One region of the Brevibacillus sp. HB1.4B genome, then DNA from elsewhere that is predicted to be linked to it. Evidence: riboswitches for the same ligand, from Rfam matches in the RefSeq annotation. Region 1 holds a riboswitch; each other region holds the start of a gene.

The links. Region 1 has a riboswitch for S-adenosylmethionine ahead of mtnK (S-methyl-5-thioribose kinase). Riboswitches for the same ligand answer to the same signal wherever they lie in the genome.
Region 2: it holds a riboswitch for S-adenosylmethionine, as region 1 does, so the genes downstream of both, HP398_RS26295 (homocysteine synthase) here and mtnK (S-methyl-5-thioribose kinase) in region 1, are expected to answer to the same signal.
Region 3: it holds a riboswitch for S-adenosylmethionine, as region 1 does, so the genes downstream of both, HP398_RS06800 (aminotransferase class I/II-fold pyridoxal phosphate-dependent enzyme) here and mtnK (S-methyl-5-thioribose kinase) in region 1, are expected to answer to the same signal.
Region 4: it holds a riboswitch for S-adenosylmethionine, as region 1 does, so the genes downstream of both, metH (methionine synthase) here and mtnK (S-methyl-5-thioribose kinase) in region 1, are expected to answer to the same signal.

Annotation. Positions count from the first base shown of each region.
Region 1 covers NZ_JABSUT010000005.1:175,465-177,663, reverse strand. Annotated here, with positions in the region: gene mtnK (S-methyl-5-thioribose kinase) at 1-1,185, opposite strand, end outside; SAM riboswitch class I at 1,321-1,466, opposite strand; gene HP398_RS14175 (anti sigma factor C-terminal domain-containing protein) at 1,563-1,712, opposite strand; gene HP398_RS14170 (sigma factor) at 1,664-1,849, opposite strand; SAM riboswitch class I at 2,046-2,199, shown strand, end outside.
Region 2 covers NZ_JABSUT010000013.1:78,981-81,179, forward strand. Annotated here, with positions in the region: gene HP398_RS26285 (SCO family protein) at 1-244, opposite strand, end outside; gene HP398_RS26290 (rhodanese-like domain-containing protein) at 326-637, opposite strand; SAM riboswitch class I at 950-1,056, shown strand; gene HP398_RS26295 (homocysteine synthase) at 1,146-2,199, shown strand, end outside.
Region 3 covers NZ_JABSUT010000002.1:485,157-487,355, forward strand. Annotated here, with positions in the region: gene HP398_RS06800 (aminotransferase class I/II-fold pyridoxal phosphate-dependent enzyme) at 1-965, opposite strand, end outside; SAM riboswitch class I at 1,060-1,179, opposite strand; gene HP398_RS06805 (pyridoxamine 5'-phosphate oxidase family protein) at 1,254-1,712, opposite strand; gene HP398_RS06810 (DUF5665 domain-containing protein) at 1,880-2,191, shown strand.
Region 4 covers NZ_JABSUT010000017.1:47,032-49,230, reverse strand. Annotated here, with positions in the region: gene metH (methionine synthase) at 1-1,069, opposite strand, end outside; SAM riboswitch class I at 1,186-1,287, opposite strand; gene HP398_RS28630 (YjcZ family sporulation protein) at 1,501-1,608, shown strand; gene HP398_RS28625 (YcdB/YcdC domain-containing protein) at 1,676-2,199, opposite strand, start outside.

The DNA.
Region 1 (2,199 bases):
TACGATGTCCGTGATATCTGTCGATTCGTCGATGCCGCCGCGACCGAGAATCAGCGCTTCTCCAATCGAGAGAGCCAGACGCTCTGCTTCTGCGCGAGTCTGGTCGTCTTCAATGGCATTCAGGTCCGCTACGCCTGCCAAGCCGATGACACGGCGCAAGATTTTGCATCCGGCATAGCCTGCTGTATCCTGAATCAAGCGCTTCACGTAGCTTTGCCACAGTCCCTCGACATGGGCGCTGCGCTCTTTGGCTTGCTTGTGCCAGAGCTGAACGAATTGCGAAACGAATTCATTCCAGACATCCTCGACCGTTTCCAGTAAGTATTCGCGGTACGCTTCCCGTTCTCCTTGATCTTTTTGCAAACCGTGCTGTCCTGCGTAGTTGAGCAATAGATTGGCAATGACCGCCCCGATGTCAAAACCGATTGGACCGTAGTAAGCGAACTCTGGATCGATTGCTTTCAAGCTGTTTTCCGTGATGAAAATACTTCCCGTATGCAGGTCACCATGCAGCAGCGCTTCCGATCGCGTAAGGAAATCGTATTTCAGCTTGGCGATTTCCAGCTTCAGCGGCCTGTTGTTCCAGATCGCCTCGACTTCCCGGCGAATCAACGGGTTGAAGTCGTTGGTAGGCGCATTTTCATACGGATCGGTAAAGACGAGATCTTCCGTAATTTTGCATAATTCTGGATTTATGAATGTTCCGACTAGCGCTTTTTTATCGTACGGATGCGCGCCCAGATCGGAGGTGAAGAACAAGGTTTGCGCGAGAAAACGACCAATTTGCTTCGCGAATAGTGGGTACCGCTTTCCTTCGATCAGACCTTTGCGCATGATCATGTGGTCCCCGACGTTTTCCATAACAGTCAACGCAAGTTCCCCATCAAAATGATACACCTGCGGCACCAAGTCTGGAACGTATTTGTGCTGAATGCGGAGTGCCTCGCTCTCGATACGAGCCCGATCAATCGTAAGTGGCCAAGATTCTCCCACGACGCGGGCAAAAGGCAGTGCTTGTTTGACAATGACGCTCTTACCGGTTGCCAGCTCCTGAATGTCAAAAACCAGATTGAGATTGCCATCCCCGATTTCACGGCTGGTCAGCTCTGCTCCTTCGCTAAAAAGACCCGGTATTCCTTTTACGTACTCCACTGCTTCCTGTTCAGTCAATGCGCGATATGCCATGATTCCAAAACTCCCCTCTACGTATTTTTCCTCTATCTCTACTTGTTTTGTTTGAGTACCTGGAGCAATAAAAAGACCTCTTTTCCCGAAGAAAAGAGGTCGCTGTCGTCACGTGTAAGAACCGTGTTGATGTCCCCCTTATCTTCCAGACTACTTTTGTTTCTGCAGGAATTAGCACCGTGCATGTCGCCTGTCAATCAGTCGCTTCCTCGCGTCTGAATGGCGTCATGTCGGTTGCCGGGTATCATCGGGCCAGTCCCTCCACCTTCTCTGGATAAGGTATCCAAAACGTATTCGGTTTTTGATTTAGTTTGAATCATACAACCAACGCTTCCACGATGTCAACACCCTTTTGTGCAAAAATTCGCACCTTGCTATCAGTAGCTGTATTGTGTTCCCAATGCCGCAGGTGGCTCCAAATTCCACCAGTCTTTCTTGCCTAGAAACGCTGCTGTTATCGACTTTTCGGCCTTGAGCTTCAGCAGTTCTTTGGTAGGTCCGGTGAGGACGGCTCCGTAGATTCGCACTCCGTTTTGAACAGCCAAGGCCGTACTTTTTCCCCACGGTAGTCGTCCAAGGAAGAGTAGGCGCGACAAAAGGTTTCCTGTGTCCGCTCCTCTGCCAGCCTCTCATCTCGTGTCAGCCGGAAAAGATAGCGGTACATATCGTTTACATGCAGCCGGTACACATCCTCCAGACCTACTTTCCCAAGCCGTTCACACCCCTTCATCCCTTACCACGAAGGAAGTGCCAAATAGTTTCACCTTCGTCTCATTTTTCTTCTAACCTGCTGCACATTCTCTGCAAAAACAAGGATTGACTCCTGACAATGAACGTCATATCATGGGGGAAACGAATAACTCTTATCGCGAGCTGGCTGAGGGACTGGCCCTATGATGCCCGGCAACCGGCGCTATACCATGAATCGTACGCGGATGATGCGTACCTTGGATAGCGAAACGGTGCTAATTCCAACGGATAAGAGTCGAGATAGAGCCTCTTTGGCTTGTTTCG
Region 2 (2,199 bases), on a different contig from region 1:
GACATTTGGTAAACATAAACTCAACCAGTCGTACCTTACCAGCACTTTCATTAAAGGTATAGGTTGTTCCGTTACTGTTGTCTAAGGTGAAGTCCGCGATGGGCTTCAATACTTCGATCTTCTCTTGTGTCATGTACTTATAACCAAATACTCCGACGATAGCCAAAAGGATAATACCAGCTAACACAGGAAACCAATGTTTTTTTATCCCAGATTCCTGCTGCAATTGTGTTCCTTCACTCACGGGTTGCTTCCTCCCTGCTTGTCCCATGCGTGATGCCTCCTGATTACACGCGGGAGGCATTCACACTGTTTCTATCACTTCTTACTGTTCTACTTCACCTGGCCATGCGAGCATGCCGCCAACCATATTCGCCACGTCATATCCTTGTTCACTCAAATACGCTGTAGCATTATGGCTTCTGGCACCACTACGGCAAACCATCACAATCGGAATGTTCTTATCCAGCTCATCGATACGATGTGGCAAAAAGCCGAGTGGGATCAGCTTCGCCTCTTTAATGTGACCTGCATTCCACTCATCAACTTCACGTACATCAATGATTTGCAGCTCCTCTTTGGCTTCCAGCTTTTCCAACAGCTCTTGTGGTGTCATTTCCTTTACTCCATGGCTCATCGCTATTTATCCTCCTATATGTACGATCAGATCAGTTGTAACCACCTCCATGATATCACACGCTTTTTTACTTTTCTAACGCTAAGAGCACTTGGCTTTACCCTGCATCTATGCTCCCTATTTTCTACCATTATCTCCTATTTCGCTGTGGCAGTAGCCACACGGGATGTGAACAGCTTGAGGCAAAAGCGTTACAAATTAATGGCATGAGTGAAACACCTTTCATCCATATATACACAAAAACCTCCCTGATAACTACAAATTCCACATTGACAGCAAGGTTTTATTTTCATACAATTACGACAACAACTTTTCTCATCAAGAGCGGTGGAGGGACAGGCCCTACGAAGCCCGGCAACCAGCAGACTAGCTGCATGGTGCCAATTCCTGCAGAATCCAGTGATTCTGAGAGATGAACACAAGCCCGTGCATGATCGGAGCCTTCTTCTTCTCAGGAGAATGCTCCGTTTTTTTATTAGTCGATTTCATAGTAGAAGGAGAGATGAACATGTCCGATCAACAACAATGGAAGCCAGAAACGCTTGCGGTACACGGTGGGCAAGAGGTTGACCCTGTAACAGGCTCACGTGCTGTTCCGATCTATCAGACGACCTCCTACGTTTTCCGCGATACGGAGCATGCAGCCAATCTGTTTGGCTTAAAAGAGTTTGGGAACATCTATACACGCATCATGAATCCGACCCAGGATGTGTTTGAGAAGCGTGTTGCCCTGCTCGAAGGTGGTGTTGGTGCATTAGCGACCGCATCCGGGCAAGCTGCCATTACATTCGCCATCTTAAATATTGCGCATGCAGGAGACGAGATCGTCGCTTCCAGCAGTCTCTATGGCGGTACCTACAACCTGTTCGCCCACACGCTTCCCCGCCTCGGTATCAACGTTCATTTTGCTGATCAATCCAATCCGGAAAATTTCCGTGCTTATATCAATGAAAAGACAAAAGCCGTGTTTTGCGAGACGATCGGCAATCCACGCATTGATGTCGCTGATATTGAGGCGATCGCCCATATTGCCCACGAAAATGGCGTACCTTTGATCGTGGACAACACCTTCGCGACTCCGATTTTGTGCCGTCCTTTTGAGCACGGGGCCGATATTGTCGTGCACTCCACCACCAAATTCATCGGCGGCCACGGAACAGCAATTGGCGGTATTATCGTAGACTCTGGAAAATTTGACTGGAACAACGGAAAATTCCCAGGTCTGACTACACCAGACCCAAGCTACCATGGCGTTGTCTATACAGAGGCAGTCGGTCCGCTCGCCTATATTATCAAGGCGCGCGTCCAGCTCCAGCGCGATATTGGTGCTGCCGTCGCCCCGATCAATTCCTTCTTGTTCCTGCAAGGATTAGAAACACTGCATCTGCGCATCGAACGGCATAGCCAGAACGCCTTGGCAGTAGCCCAATTCCTCGCCAATCACTCTGCCGTAGAGTGGGTGAGTTATCCAGGACTCGAGTCAGACTCCCAGCGTGAGTTGGCACAAAAATATTTGCCAAAAGGTGCTGGCGCGATCCTGACCTTTGGAATTCGCGGTGGCG
Region 3 (2,199 bases), on a different contig from region 1:
CTTTCCGCAAAGGATACGATTTGCAGATTTTGCAGGAACAATCCCACCTGCTCTGCATCGTGTACGCGGAACGATACCATCCCACTATGCCCAGTTGCTTGTTGCACCTGTATCTCATGCCCCGGATGCTCTGGCAGACCTGGATAAAATACCTCCGCCACTGCCGGATGCTCACGCAGCTTTTTCGCTACAATCAAGGCATTGGATTGATGACGATCCATCCGCAATGCCAATGTTTTCATCCCGCGAACGAGAAGCCAGCAATCTTGTGGTCCAAGTACAGCACCGATTGAATTGTGCAAAAACCTGATTTTTTCCGACAACTCTCCCCCTTTTGTTACGATGAGTCCAGCCAGTACATCGTTATGTCCTGCCAAATACTTGGTTGCACTATGTAGAACGATATCTGCACCAAGCTCCAGTGGGCGTTGACAATAAGGGGTTAAGAATGTGTTGTCTACAATCGTAAGGAGACCATGCTGTTTCGCCAATTGCGTTACTGCTCGAATATCGGTAATCTGCATGAGCGGATTGGTTGGTGTCTCGACGAAGATCGCCTTTGTCTCAGGGCGAATCGCATTTTTGAGTGCACCAATGTCACGCAAATCCACATACGAAAACGTCAGACCATAGCGAGAGAGCACTTGCTCGAACAATCGATAGGTTCCCCCGTACAGATCGAGTGAAACGATCAGATGATCCCCTTGGGAAAACAAGCCCATGACGGTATGAACAGCAGCCATTCCTGAGGCGCAAGCGAAACCTGCATCTCCTGATTCCGCTTCAGCGATGGTCTCCTCCAAAATAGTGCGAGTAGGATTAGCTGTGCGTGTATAATCGTATCCAGTGCTCTGGCCCAAGGCCGGATGGCGATAAGCCGTTGCATAGTAAACAGGAAAGCTCACCGCCCCTGTTTTTTCATCTCTGCCTACTCCCGCCTGAATCAATTTCGTTTCCAAATTCATGTCTGTTTCTCTCCCTCCAATAGTGTACAAGGGCATCAAAAAAGCCCTCTTTCCTCTGAAAGAAGGCTTTGTTTACGTCACCGTAAGCAAATCCTTCTCATCTTTCAGAGTTTGATAACTCTGCAGGAATTAGCACCATTATCTCCCTGATAAAATACAGGTGATTGGTTGCCGGGCATCATCGGGCCAGTCCCTCCGCCGCTCTGGATAAGAAGATTGCTATTCAATTTGATTGACCCTAATACTAAAGGATCGGCAGGATTCTTGTCAACAATTTATTTCCACCCGTTAATTTACATCTTTCAAGGCGGTCATCACTTGATTGTCCAGCTTCGCTGCCGCGTTTTTGTCATACGTCTTTTCATATTGTGGTTCTACGGAAATACGGGAACCGTAAAACATAATATCACGAACAGCCTCAATTTTGATTTCTGCCATGGCCAGCTTGAGCGGAACGCCTTCCAGTCGGTCTGTTTTGACAGAAGCACGACCATTAATGGCGAAAGACGAGCCGGCACCGATCAAATGCAAGACAACTTGCGGTTCCTTCGCAATATTAGCCAAAATACGTGAGCGATTATCCACGGCAAAACGAATCGTATCGGCGGTGACAGCATACGTCCAGGACAAGGAGCTGAGCGATGGTGCTCCTGACTCATGGTCTACTGTGCCCAAGGTAACAAAACGCTCCTTTTGCAAGAGCTTGAATAAATCTTCGGAAAGAGATTGGGAAACAGTTTCAGCCATTTCAAAGCCTCCTAACAAACGTTTTGTACGTTCATTTTACCCTTCGCCTAGCTGATAGGCAAACGTTTCCTCTTCACCTTGATTCTGGTTGTCTTTTTCCCTAGACTGGTAGTAACGATACCGAATGATGGAAGGGGATGGACAGCTTGTCGCCTACAGACCGCCTCATGCAGCAAATTGATCAAGTCCTTGAAGAGCTTCAGGAAGTTCGGAAGGTAAATGAGCGGATGCATAAAATTGCGATGTTCCTGGAAGATATCCGACTAGCAGATGTGATCCAAAATTACACAGCCCCGCGCAAGCTGCTCTGGATCAATTTCCTCGCAGGTCTTGCCCGGGGTCTGGGGTTGACGATTGGTACTGCTATCGTTTTGGCTTTCCTCGGCTCCCTCTTGACGCAATTTCTTTCCATCCCCATTCTGGGGGATTACATCAGACAATTGGTGGAGTACGTCGAGACTTACAAGCAGCGGCCTTAACGCTAGAG
Region 4 (2,199 bases), on a different contig from region 1:
GACCAGCTGCAATCATTTCACGGAATTTTTTGGAACCGATGACATTGGTCCTCTCCCCTACTAGCAAGGGACGATTGTCATCTTCGACGTAAACAACCTCGATCCCGGAGACTGCGCTCAGCGGTTCCACAGCTGCACTGCGCGGCTTGCAGTCTTTCAATGCTTCTGCCATCGCTTGAATATGGTCAGGCGTTGTTCCGCAGCAACCGCCAGCGACGTTTATCCAGCCCTGATCAGCGAATGCCCGCATTTTCGAAGCAAGTCCCTGTGGCGTTTCATGGTAATGGCCGTTCTCGTCTGGCAAGCCTGCGTTCGGATAACAGCTAACCGCACATTGGGCAATTCCTGACAGTGTCCGCAGATGATCACGCATAAACTCTGGTCCTGTCGCACAGTTCAGACCAATGGAGACTGGCTGTAAATGCTCTAAGGAGATGTAAAACGCCTCGATGTTTTGGCCAGCCAGCGTTGTGCCCATCGGCTCAATCGTACCTGACAGCATCACCGGGAGCTCCTGTCCAAGCTCTTCAAAAGCTTTGCGAATCCCGATTCCGCCAGCCTTGACGTTTAACGTGTCTTGCGAGGTTTCCAATAGAAGAACATCGGAGCCGCCAAGAATCAGACCTTTTGCCTGACGATAATACGCCTCGACCAGTTCTTCGAAAGTGACACCGCCTGTCAACGCAAGGGTTTTGGTCGTAGGTCCCATTGCACCTGCTACAAAACGCGGCCACTCCTCCGTAGAATAGGCATCCACCGCTTCTCTGGCCAAGCGGGCTGCGGCTATATTGATCTCAAGGTCTTTTTCTGGCACATCGTACTCAGCCAAAACGATGGAAGCAGCACCAAATGTATTTGTCTCGACGATGTCTGCGCCCGCCGCTAAATATTTCTCGTGAATGGAACGGATCACATCTGGTCTGGTCAGGTTCAGGAGTTCATTACAGCCATCATAGGCTTCACCGCCGAAATCATCAGCAGTCAGGTTTGCCTGTTGAAGCATGGTGCCCATTGCACCGTCCAGAATCAGAATTTTCCGGGAAAGTTGTTCGCGAAAAGTTGGTTTCATTGACGTGCCCCTTTTCTACCTTGCATCGGCTTATTCTCCGTAATTGGGTAAATAAAAAAATCCTCTTCTTTGAAAGAAGAGGATTTGTCAGCAGATACGAAAACGCCTGAGACATCCTCTTATCTTTCAAAGCACGTAGCTTTGCTGGAATTGGCACCGGATTTTTACCGGTTGCCGAGGCTTCATCAGGCCAGTCCCTCTGCCTCTCTGGATAAGAGTCGTACACTTGTCATTTAGTTGTTTTGCGAAATGTCTTGAATGTTTGCAAGTATCTTAACACCACCTTTGTCTCCCCGTCAATTGTGAATTGTCTATTTTTTACTGAGCCTCTCCTCTTACGCGCCCATTTTTGCCTAAGCTGGGCATCCGCCCAGTCCAATATCCGCATTCGTGTATAGACTGGAGTATAACGGAAAGGAGGGGAAACAAAGATGAGTACATCATTCTGCGGAAACGGATTCTTCGGTGACTGCTTCGCAATCGTGCTCGTGCTGTTTATCCTGTTGGTAATTATTGGGTGTTCGTGTGACGACTGTTAGATAAGTGTTTAAAAAAGGCTATCCCAAAAGCCATCAGGAATGGCTGCGGGATAGCCTTTTTTTCTTGTTATTTGGTGATGATCTTGCCTGTCACGGCATCCAGAGTAATATATTTGAGCGCCAGCTTTTCGTCACTCCACGGCACATACGCCAGCTTTGGTTGAGCTAATTTTTGCCCATCCACATCTCTCCTCAAATAGACCAGCTTTAAAGGCATGACGCGTAAATACGCCTCAACAGCCTTGTCTTTCGAGACGATCTCGTCGGATGCTGGAAGCTCCACCAACTCGTGCGTCTCTCTGTAGTTTTCAAACTTTGTCACTTTGCCAGAAGACGGATCGACTGTTACTGAATAAGCCGCTTTTTGCCCGCGATCCTGTACTGGAATGCCATCCTTGCTCATGAGATATCTGAATTCCCATTCGCCCGATGACACAGGATTCGTTTCGCCTGGCTGTATGACTTGTGCCAATTGCACTTCTTTTATGCCTGGATCAACGTATTTAGGCAGAAAGGCAAGTGCAGCCTCTTCCGCTTGCTCGCGTTTGACAGTCACTGCTGTATCGGAACGAGGTGTTCCCAGCCCGACGA